2 linked regions of the Colwellia sp. M166 genome follow. The protein of the gene in region 1 interacts with the protein of each later gene in a pairwise test. Links are inferred from orthologs where the notes say so. Each region holds a gene or a part of one and is shown on either strand. Other genes may lie near its edges.

The links.
Region 2: the proteins of trkA (region 1) and ptsN interact in binary tests that used the Escherichia coli proteins (3 or more experiments, as listed by UniProt). The link is inferred for Colwellia sp. M166 from one-to-one orthologs.

What each region holds. Positions count from the first base shown.
Region 1 is NZ_CP040755.1:2,512,406-2,518,233, forward strand. What follows is about bases 1,683-4,590. They hold trkA (Trk system potassium transporter TrkA), read right to left. Parts: upstream 3,873-4,590; coding sequence 2,493-3,872; downstream 1,683-2,492. Other genes in these bases: FGD67_RS11450 (TrkH family potassium uptake protein), read left to right, coding at 1,683-2,458; rsmB (16S rRNA (cytosine(967)-C(5))-methyltransferase RsmB), read right to left, coding at 3,895-4,590. Outside these bases: pepQ (Xaa-Pro dipeptidase), read left to right, coding at 1-346; FGD67_RS11445 (YigZ family protein), read left to right, coding at 359-982; more of FGD67_RS11450, read left to right, coding at 992-1,682; more of rsmB, read right to left, coding at 4,591-5,202; fmt (methionyl-tRNA formyltransferase), read right to left, coding at 5,205-5,828. UniProt on the Escherichia coli protein: Part of the constitutive potassium transport systems TrkG and TrkH. May regulate the transport activity of TrkG and TrkH systems. Binds to NAD(+) and NADH.
Region 2 is NZ_CP040755.1:2,879,293-2,883,708, reverse strand. What follows is about bases 1-2,822. They hold ptsN (PTS IIA-like nitrogen regulatory protein PtsN), read left to right. Parts: upstream 1-1,096; coding sequence 1,097-1,549; downstream 1,550-2,822. Other genes in these bases: FGD67_RS13085 (HPr family phosphocarrier protein), read left to right, coding at 2,415-2,696; rapZ (RNase adapter RapZ), read left to right, coding at 1,557-2,411; hpf (ribosome hibernation promoting factor), read left to right, coding at 780-1,067; FGD67_RS13105 (RNA polymerase factor sigma-54), read left to right, coding at 1-743. Outside these bases: mgtE (magnesium transporter), read left to right, coding at 2,879-4,237; metalloprotease PmbA, read right to left, coding at 4,343-4,416. UniProt on the Escherichia coli protein: Seems to have a role in regulating nitrogen assimilation.

The DNA of each region.
Region 1 (5,828 bases):
TTCAACTTTCTTTCCGCATGGTTTAGGGCATCATTTAGGTTTACAAGTCCATGATGTTGGTGGCTTTATGGCTGACGAACGTGGTACTCATGTTAATACTCCTGAGCAACACGCTTTTTTACGGACATCACGTATCATTGAAAGCAATCAAGTTTTCACTATCGAACCTGGATTATATTTCATTGATTCACTGCTTGCTGACTTAAAGCAATCAGTGCATGGCAAAATGGTTAACTGGCAAGAAGTTGATACTATGCGTCCATTTGGCGGTATCAGAATCGAAGATAATATTATCGTTCACCAGTCTCATAATGAAAATATGACACGAGATTTTGAATTAAATTAAGCGAATATATACGTGTCCACGCCTTATGTGATAGCTGCTGACGAGATTATTGATGAAACAATTGTCACTCGCAGCCGCTTTATTTGCTACCTTAAGCCTTGCACTAGTGCTGCTGATGCCAAGGCGTTTATAAAAAGTTTACAAGCACTGCACCCACAGGCTAATCATCACTGTTACGCCTTTATTGCTGGTCGGCCTGAAAATAGTCAGTTGTATGGTTTTTCTGATGATGGTGAACCATCAGGTACCGCCGGTAAACCTATGCTGAGTATGTTAATAGGTAGTCAAATAGGTGAGCTTTGCGCAGTTGTTGTACGATATTTCGGTGGTACTAAACTTGGTCCTGGTGGATTACAGCGTGCATACGGCGGTAGTGTTAAACAAGCATTAGCGGTTTTACCGACAAAACTGAAAATTCCTATGGTACGCAAAACACTAGCGTGTCAATATAGCCAAGTAAACGATGTTTTGTACTATATTGGACAGTTTGGTGGCGAGATCATTCGACAAGACTACAATGAAAATATTGTCCTTACGCTCGCATTACCAGATGAAAAACTTGAGTTTTTCCAACTGCAGTTGCAAACAATGTCTGCTGGGCAGTTAACACTACAACCGATAACTAAAAAGCAATAATAAACTACCGTGCAATTTAAAAATATCATCCGAATATTAGGTTTACTAGTCGCTTTATTGAGTGTGACTATGTTACCGCCAGCTTTTGTTTCACTCGTTTACCGTGATGGTGGCGGTGTTTCTTTTTTAATGTCTTTTGTTTTTTGCCTGATCGCAGGGTTACTGTCTTGGTATCCTTATCGCGCTGAAAAAAGTGATTTAAGGGCACGAGAAGGTTTTTTAATAGTGGTGTTATTTTGGACTGTTTTGGCAAGCTTTTCTGCAGTACCATTATTATTATTAGATGAACCCAATCTCTCCGTTGCTGATGCTTTCTTTGAATCGTTTTCTGGCCTTACTACCACAGGGGCAACGATATTAACTAAAATTGATGGTTTGCCGCATGCTGTGCTGTGGTATCGACAGCAATTACAATGGTTAGGAGGTATGGGTATTATTGTCCTCGCTGTGGCCATCTTACCTATGCTCGGTATTGGTGGTATGCAATTATATCGGGCGGAAATGCCGGGTCCAGTAAAAGATTCAAAAATGACCCCTCGTATTGCCGATACTGCCAAGCATTTGTGGATGATTTATGTAACGTTAACTGTTGCTTGTGCCTTGAGTTATTGGGCTGCCGGAATGAACCTTTTTGATGCTATTTGCCATTCTTTTTCTACTATTGCGATTGGTGGCTTTTCAACCCATGATTTGAGTATGGGCTACTTTGACAGCCCATTGATTAATTTTATTTGTGTCTTCTTCTTACTGGTTGCTGGGGTGAACTTTGCCTTACATTTTGCCGTAGTTAACAGTCGTTCATTACGCAGTTACTTTTATGATTCAGAATTAAAAGCTTTTTTAAGTATTCAGTTAGTCTTAACGCTGATTTGTTTTGTCGTCTTGATGAGTTTTAATGTTTATCAATCGGGCTTTGAAAATTTTGAACAAGCACTTTTTCATGCGGTATCTATTGGCACTACGGCAGGGTTTTCGGCAGCATCTGCCAATGAAGCCGCTTTTTCTAATTGGCCAACGCTGTTACCTATATTATTAATATTTTCAAGTTTTATTGGTGGTTGTGCGGGCAGTGCTGGTGGTGGCATGAAAGTTATTCGTGTTCTACTTCTTTACCTTCAAGGTGTTCGAGAGCTGAATAAATTGGTGCATCCCAAAGCGGTATTTACGATTAAATTAGGTAAAAAAGCCTTACCCAATAGAGTTGTCGAAGCTATCTGGGGCTTCTTTTCTGCCTATGCCGCTGTCTTTGTTATTTGTATGCTATTGCTATTAGCCGCAGGTATGGACGATATTGCTGCATTTACCGCGGTGGCTGCCTGTTTAAATAACTTAGGCCCAGGTTTAGGACAAGTCGCGGCAAACTTTGCTGATATAAATGATTTTAGTAAGTGGGTATTAGTTGTTGCTATGTTATTTGGACGTTTAGAGATTTTTACCTTGCTGGTATTATTCACACCAGCATTTTGGCGAACCTAATATTATTCTTACAGTAGCTATTAAGCTTGAATGCTTAGAAAAATGTTATAGCATCTAATTGGAACAAGGCTTCAACATCGCTGATATAACGTTTACTGACTAAAAACAGCACCACATGATCTTCTGCTTCAATCTTAGTATGTGAATGGGCGATTAGCACTTCTTCGTCACGGACAATAGCGCCTATAGTTGTACCGGGCGGTAATTTAATTTGCTGGATAGTTTTACCAACAACTTTAGAGGATTTTTCATCACCTTTAGCGACAATCTCTATCGCTTCTGCTGCACCACCACGCAAACTGTAAACATTATCGATATTACCTCGACGTACGTGAGTTAATAGCGCTGAAATAGTTGCATGCTGCGGTGAAACAGCAATATCTATATTACTACCATGAACTAAATCAATGTAGGCACTGCGCTGGATTAATACCATGGCTTTGCGCACACCTAAACGTTTGGCGAGTAACGATGACATAATATTTGCTTCGTCATCATTAGTGACCGCAATAAAAACATCAAATTGGTCAATATGCTCTTCCATCAGAAGCTCTTGATCAGAAGAGTCACCAGCAAAAACCAAAGTGTCACTTAACTCAGAAGCTAAATAGGCAGCACGTTTAGCTGAGTGTTCTATTAATTTAACTTGGTGATTTTTTTCTAACAGCCGAGCTAAACCCGCACCAATATTACCTCCGCCGGCGATCATGATTTTTTTATAAGGTGCTTCTAATTTTTGTAATTCATTCATTACCGCTCGAATATGAATACTCGCGGCTATAAAGAACACTTCATCGTCGGCTTCAATAACCGTAGTCCCTAGTGGTCTAATGGGCTTACCGTTACGATAAATCGCTGCAACACGGGTATCTATATTAGGAATATGTTCACGTAGTGTTGACAGGGCATGACCAACCAATAGTCCACCATAATAGGCTTTTACGGCAACTAAGCTGACTTTACCTTGGGCAAACTCTAATACTTGTAGTGCTCCAGGGTAATCTATGAGTCGGGCAATATCACGGGTGACTAGTTGTTCTGGTGCAATGACATGGTCAACGGGGATGTTCTTATTTTGGAAAAGCTCTTTTTGATATTTTAGTATTTTACTTGAGCGAATGCGGGCAATTTTATTGGCGGTATTAAATAAAGAATAGCAAATTTGGCAAGCGATCATGTTTGTCGCATCATCATTCGTTACCGCAACGATTAGCTCAGCATCTTCAGCGCCAGCTTGTTTAAGTACGTCAGGATGAGAGCCGTGACCAGTAACAACGCGTAAATCCATTCTGTCTTGCAATTCACGCAGAGTTTCACTGTTGGTATCAATCAGGGTTATATCGTTTTGCTCTCCTACAAGGTTTTCAGCTAATGTTCCACCAACTTGCCCAGCACCAATAATTATTATTTTCATTTAAGATTGCTTTTTGTTGTTTTTATAGCGGTTTTTTAATTAACTTAGCGTAATAAAAACCATCCATTGAATTGTTATTGGGCAGAATTTGCCAGCCAATATCATTAACTTGATCGGTTATAGCTATATGTTCAGCATCAGAATTTTCCTTAACAAAGCGCAGCACTTGTTCACTATTTTCTTCAGGTAAAATGCTGCATGTTGCATATAGCAAAGTACCACCGGGCTTCAATAAAGACCATATATTTTTAAGAATATCTTGCTGTAGCTCGGTTAATACTGCTATGTCTTGGCTTTTGCGCAACCATTTTATATCAGGGTGACGCCGAATTACACCAGTACCAGAGCATGGAGCATCAAGCAATATGCGATCGAATAACTCACCATTCCACCATTTTCCAGGTGTGGCCGCATCAGCAGCAATAACGTGGGCTTGTAAATTTAGCCGTTGTAAATTTTCTTCTACGCGCTCTAATCTAGAGGCTTCGATATCAATGGCTGTCATCGATTTTATTTTCGGGCTGTACTCAAGAATATGACAGGTTTTACCGCCAGGAGCGGCGCAACAATCAAGGACATTATCGTCTGGTTGGCAAGCAAGCAAAAGCGCAGCTTGTTGGGCTGCGCCGTCTTGAATAGATACCCAACCGAGTTGAAAACCGGGTAATTTATTGACATCAACAGCTTCAGTTAGCCGTATAGCACCAGACTTTTTATCAACCAGTAAATGCTCAATGTTCTCAATCGCTAGTAGGGCTAAATAATCATCGACACTATGATGAAGCTGATTAACTCGCAACCACATTGGCGGGCGCTGCATATTAGCATTAAGAATATCTTGCCAAATTTCAGGGTAGGCACCTTGTAGCTTTTTAATAAACCAAGAAGGGTGATTAAAAGCAACAGCATCGGGCAATTTGTTTGTACACTCTTGGTTATCTTTAGCTACTTGCTGCCGTTGAAAGTTTCTTAATACACCGTTAATAACCCCTTTTAAATGATCACACTTTAACGGCTTACAGGCTGAAACTGTTTCATTGAACGCAGCATGATCAGGAATGCGAGTATATTTTATTTGATATATGCCCACTAACATTAAGAAATGGCCAACACGTTGCTTACCGGTTAGTGGTTTTTTGATGAATTCACGAACATCGTGTTCTAACTCAGGTAAGTGCCTTAATACACCATAGCAAAGCTCTTGCAGTAAGCCTTTATCTTTACCGTCTATTTTAGCTAATTGCAAGGGTAATTCATCGGCTAAACTGCGGCCTTTATCTACCACGGCAAAAGTACATCGGGCAGCTAATGCTCTTAGATTTGCAGCCATAATTACTGTTGCCCTTGTGTTGTTTCAAAACCATTTATTGCTTCGCCTGGAGCAAACCAATCTGCTTTACCATTTAATAGATCGGCAACCGCCATGGCTTTCTTTCCTGGTAGTTGAATGACTTCTAAACGTAGAGCACCTTCGGATGTTGCCACAATAATCCCTTGTTTGTCAGCGCTGATAATATTACCAACAGTGTGTTTATGTTTGAGGTTAAGAGCACTGGCTTGCCAAACACGTATGCGATGCAGTTTACTGCTGTCGTTAAAGGTAAACTGTGTCACTGGCCAAGGGATATAAGCTCTTACTTTACGAGCAAGTACCTTAGCCGGTGATTGCCAATTTAATTCAGCGTCGGCTTTATCAAGTTTAGCTGCATGTGATGCGAGATTATTATCTTGTGGCTGGCGCGTGTAATCACCATTGGCCATCAAGGTTAGGGTCTCTAAAAGTGCGATCGGTCCAAGCTTAGCTAATTTTTCATATAAACTCGCGCTGGTATCTTCCTGTGTGATATCACAAATTGCGGTTAATATCATATCGCCGGTATCTAAGCCTTTATCCATTTGCATTATGGTTACGCCCGTTTGTGCATCACCTGCTTCTAAAGAGCGCTGAATGGGTGC
Region 2 (4,416 bases), 370 kb from region 1 along the record:
ATTACCGCCAGTTAATGCGAAAATTACGCTTAAAAGAAGATCAATTACGCGAAGTTATTCGCCTGATACAATCTTTAGATCCTCGCCCAGGCGATAGCGTGATAAAAAGCGAAGAACAATATGTCATTCCTGATGTCTCTGTTGAAAAGAAAAACGGCCGTTGGACGGTAGAGCTCAACCCTGATACTGCACCTAAGTTATCGGTAAATCAGCAATATGCGGCGATGTCTCGCACCATGAAATCATCCACTGATAGTCAGTTTATCCGCTCGAATTTACAAGAAGCTAAATGGTTTATCAAAAGCTTAGAGAGCAGAAACGATACGCTATTAAAAGTGTCAAACTGTATTGTGCAACGCCAGCAAGGATTTTTTGAACATGGTCCAGAAGCTATGCGTCCGATGGTATTAAACGATATTGCCGAAGCTGTTGATATGCATGAATCAACAATCTCACGGGTGACGACGCAAAAGTATATGCACACGCCTAGAGGGATTTTCGAGCTGAAATATTTCTTTTCAAGTCATGTTAGCACTGAAAATGGTGGTGAGTGTTCATCGACTGCAATTCGTGAATTAATCAAAAAACTTGTTGCTGCTGAAATACCTGCAAAACCTTTAAGTGATAGCAAAATGGCAGATATTTTAGCCGAGCAAGGTATCAAAGTCGCAAGGCGGACCATTGCTAAATATCGTGAATCGCTCTCTATACCGCCATCAAATCAACGTAAAAGCCTACTCTAGGCCAACTTACTCACCCGTAAAAGAGGACAGCAGCATATGCAAATTAATCTTACCGGACACCATGTCGACGTTACCGATTCATTACGTGATTATGTTAATGGCAAATTTGAAAAGCTAGAACGTCATTTTGATCACATCAACAATGTACATGTCGTATTAACAGTCGAGAAGCTCAATCAAATTGCCGAATCCACTGTCCATTTAAGTGGCACTGAGGTCCATGCTAAAGCAGAAAACAATGATATGTATGCATCAATTGATGCTTTAATTGATAAGCTAGATCGCCAAATCTTGAAGTACAAAGGCAAGATTAACAAGCATTAGCGTAGCACCACATTAGGTCTTATAAGTTTATGAAGTTGCAAGATATCTTAACTCCGGACTGCACTATTTGTGCAGTACCGGCTGCAAGTAAAAAACGTATTTTAGAATATTTAAGTAGTCTTGCTGCTGAAAAATTGGCAAATCACGACACTTTTCAACTATTAGAGAGCTTAGTTAAACGTGAACGAATGGGCTCAACAGGTATAGGTAATGGCATTGCTATACCTCATGGCCGCTTAAGTGATGCCACACAGCCAATTGCTGTGGTTATCACCATAGAAGAAGCGATTAATTTTGATGCTATTGATCATCGTCCCGTAGATATTTTTATTGCCTTGTTTGTACCTGAAGAAGAATGCCAAAATCATCTGTGCACCCTTCAAAGTATTGCGACAATTTTTCGTAACAAACAGTTTTGCAAACAGGTACGTCAATGTAAAACTAACCAAGAGCTTTTTCAGTTAATCCAACAAGCGAGTTAAAGCACGGATGAAATTAATTATTGTAAGTGGCCGATCTGGCTCCGGCAAAAGTGTCGCACTGCGTGTTTTAGAAGATTTAGGCTATTACTGTGTCGACAATATTCCAGTTAATTTACTACCGGCATTAACCCATACGGTCATCAATGATTATGAAAATGTTGCGGTAAGTATCGATGTTCGCAACTTACCGAAAGATCCTAACGATGTGCCTGAAATTATTGATTACCTGCCGAGTGCTGTCGAGTTAAACCTACTCTATTTGGATGCAGATGATAGCGACCTGATCCGTCGATTTAGTGAAACTCGACGTTTACACCCATTGATTAAGCAAAACATTGCTTTAGACCAAGCTATTGCCTTAGAGAAAAAACTGCTGGAACCGATCGCTAGTCGAGCACACTTATATATCAATACCAGTCAACTATCACCACATCAACTTGCCGACTTAGTCAGAGAACGTATTTTGGGTAAAACATCAGGTTCTATGGTGGTGGTCTTTGAATCATTTGGTTTCAAACATGGTGTGCCGCAAGATGCCGACTATGTTTTTGATGCCCGATTTTTACCTAATCCATTTTGGGATAAAGAGCTAAAAGACTATACCGGCTTAGATAAGCCAGTACAAGATTTCCTTGCTAGCCAAGCGATAGTGACTAAGTTTATTTGGCAAATTAACAGCTTTATGATGACTTGGTTACCGCATTTAGAACGTAATAATCGTAGCTATATTACCATCGCTATTGGCTGTACTGGCGGTAAGCATCGCTCAGTATATATTGCAGAATTATTAGCCAATAATATGCGTAAAGAGCGTAAAGACGTGCAATCTCGTCACCGTGACTTACCCATTGAAAGTACATAAATTATGATGACTGTACAATTTAGCCGTGAAGTACTGATCATCAATAAACTTGGCTTACATGCCAGAGCGGCCTCAAAACTTGCTCAGCTTAGCCAAAAATTTACCGCGAAAGTCACAATTGAATTAGCTGATAATAGTGCTGACGCTAATAGCATTATGGGCTTAATGCTATTAGCCGGCGCCCAAGGAAAAACCGTTAAGGTTGTCGCCTCAGGTGAAGATGCAGAAAGAGCGCTAGCAGAGATTTGCCAACTTTTTAGTGACAAATTTAATGAAACTGAGTAAATAAAGCCAAGCACTAAGCTCCTCAACCTGTGTTTAAGTCAATAAAAAAGCTGCGAAAAGTGATAAATTACGGTAAACTCAACACTGATAATTATCAATTTTGAGCGTAACATCACCTTAATAATTATCCTTCATACTAATAATTTTCAGTTTTCGTTTTTACAACGGCACAAGGTAGCTATATGCCGGAAGTTTCTGAGCAAGATTACAGTCATCAACGCCTACAGCAAGTTAATGATGCCATCGATAGTGGCATGTTTGTCTATGTCCGCAAATTATTGCAAGACATGCCTGCTTATGATCTCGCCTTACTATTAGAGTCTTCTCCAACCAAGAGTCGTATGGCGCTATGGCAATTAATTGATGCTGATCATCATGGTGAAGTACTTGAAGAGCTAAACGAAGAAGTTCGAAAAGGCATACTAAAAAATATTCATCCAGAAAAGTTAGCTGCCGTTGCTGAAGGCATGGATGTAGATGATTTAGCAGAAGTATTCAGAACACTACCTGACAGCGTTTATCAGGAAGTGCTAAACGCAATGGACTGGCAAGACCGTAGCCGTGTTGAAGCCGCATTGTCATATGAAGAGGATACTGCCGGCGGTATCATGAATACCGACACCATATCTATTCGTCCAGATGTGACGGTAGATGTGGTTTTACGCTATTTGCGCTTACGTGGCGAGTTGCCTGAAGCAACCGACTCATTTTATGTTGTTGACCGCGAAGATCATTTCATCGGAGCCGTATCATTATCAGCGATTGTAACTGCAAAAGCTGAAACCATCATTTCCAACCTGATTGATGAAGACATCCAAGCAATTACCGCTGATATGAACGAGAAAGACGTTGCACAACTATTTGAGCGTTATGACTGGTTTTCAGCTCCCGTTATCGATGAAGAAGGACGCTTGCTTGGTCGTATCACCGTAGATGATGTTGTTGATATTATTCGTGAAGAGGCTGAACATTCCATGATGAGTATGGCGGGTCTAGATGACGAAGCCGATACTTTTGCTCCGGTATTAAAAAGTACTCAACGACGCTCTATTTGGTTAGGGGTAAACTTAATTACCGCCCTAATGGCTGTTGCAGTATCAAGTATGTTTGAAGGAATTTTAAATCAGTTAGCCATTTTGGCGGTATTAAACTCTTTAGTCCCTAGCATGGGCGGCGTTGCCGGTAATCAAACCTTAACACTGGTTATTCGCGGTATGGCTTTAGGGCATGTTGGTGAGAGTAACTCACGTATTTTACTCTATAAAGAGCTTGCCATTGGCTTTTTCAACGGTTTGATATGGTCCGTATTAATCGCCACTGTCGTCGCTATTTGGCAGCAAAATTTAATGCTCGGCGCTATTATCGCCTTTGCCATGTTAATGAATATGACCGCTGCGGGTCTAGCGGGTGTCACGATTCCTTTAGTATTGAAAAAGATGAATATAGACCCAGCATTGGCCGGTAGCGTCATTCTCACTACCGTTACCGATGTTGTCGGAATATTCGCCTTCTTGGGTACCGCAACGTTACTGCTAGGGTAGAGCAGCCGTCAGTTTTAAGCTGTCAGTCAAAACAAGTGGAGCGGCTCAGGACTGGTTTTTGCTTTTAACTAAAAGCTGATAGCTATTAACTTCCAACTTTAATACTTAACTGCCAGCCACTTGCATTTCATTAACGATAATTGAGCCGGTATGAATACTACCACGCATATCAATATCAT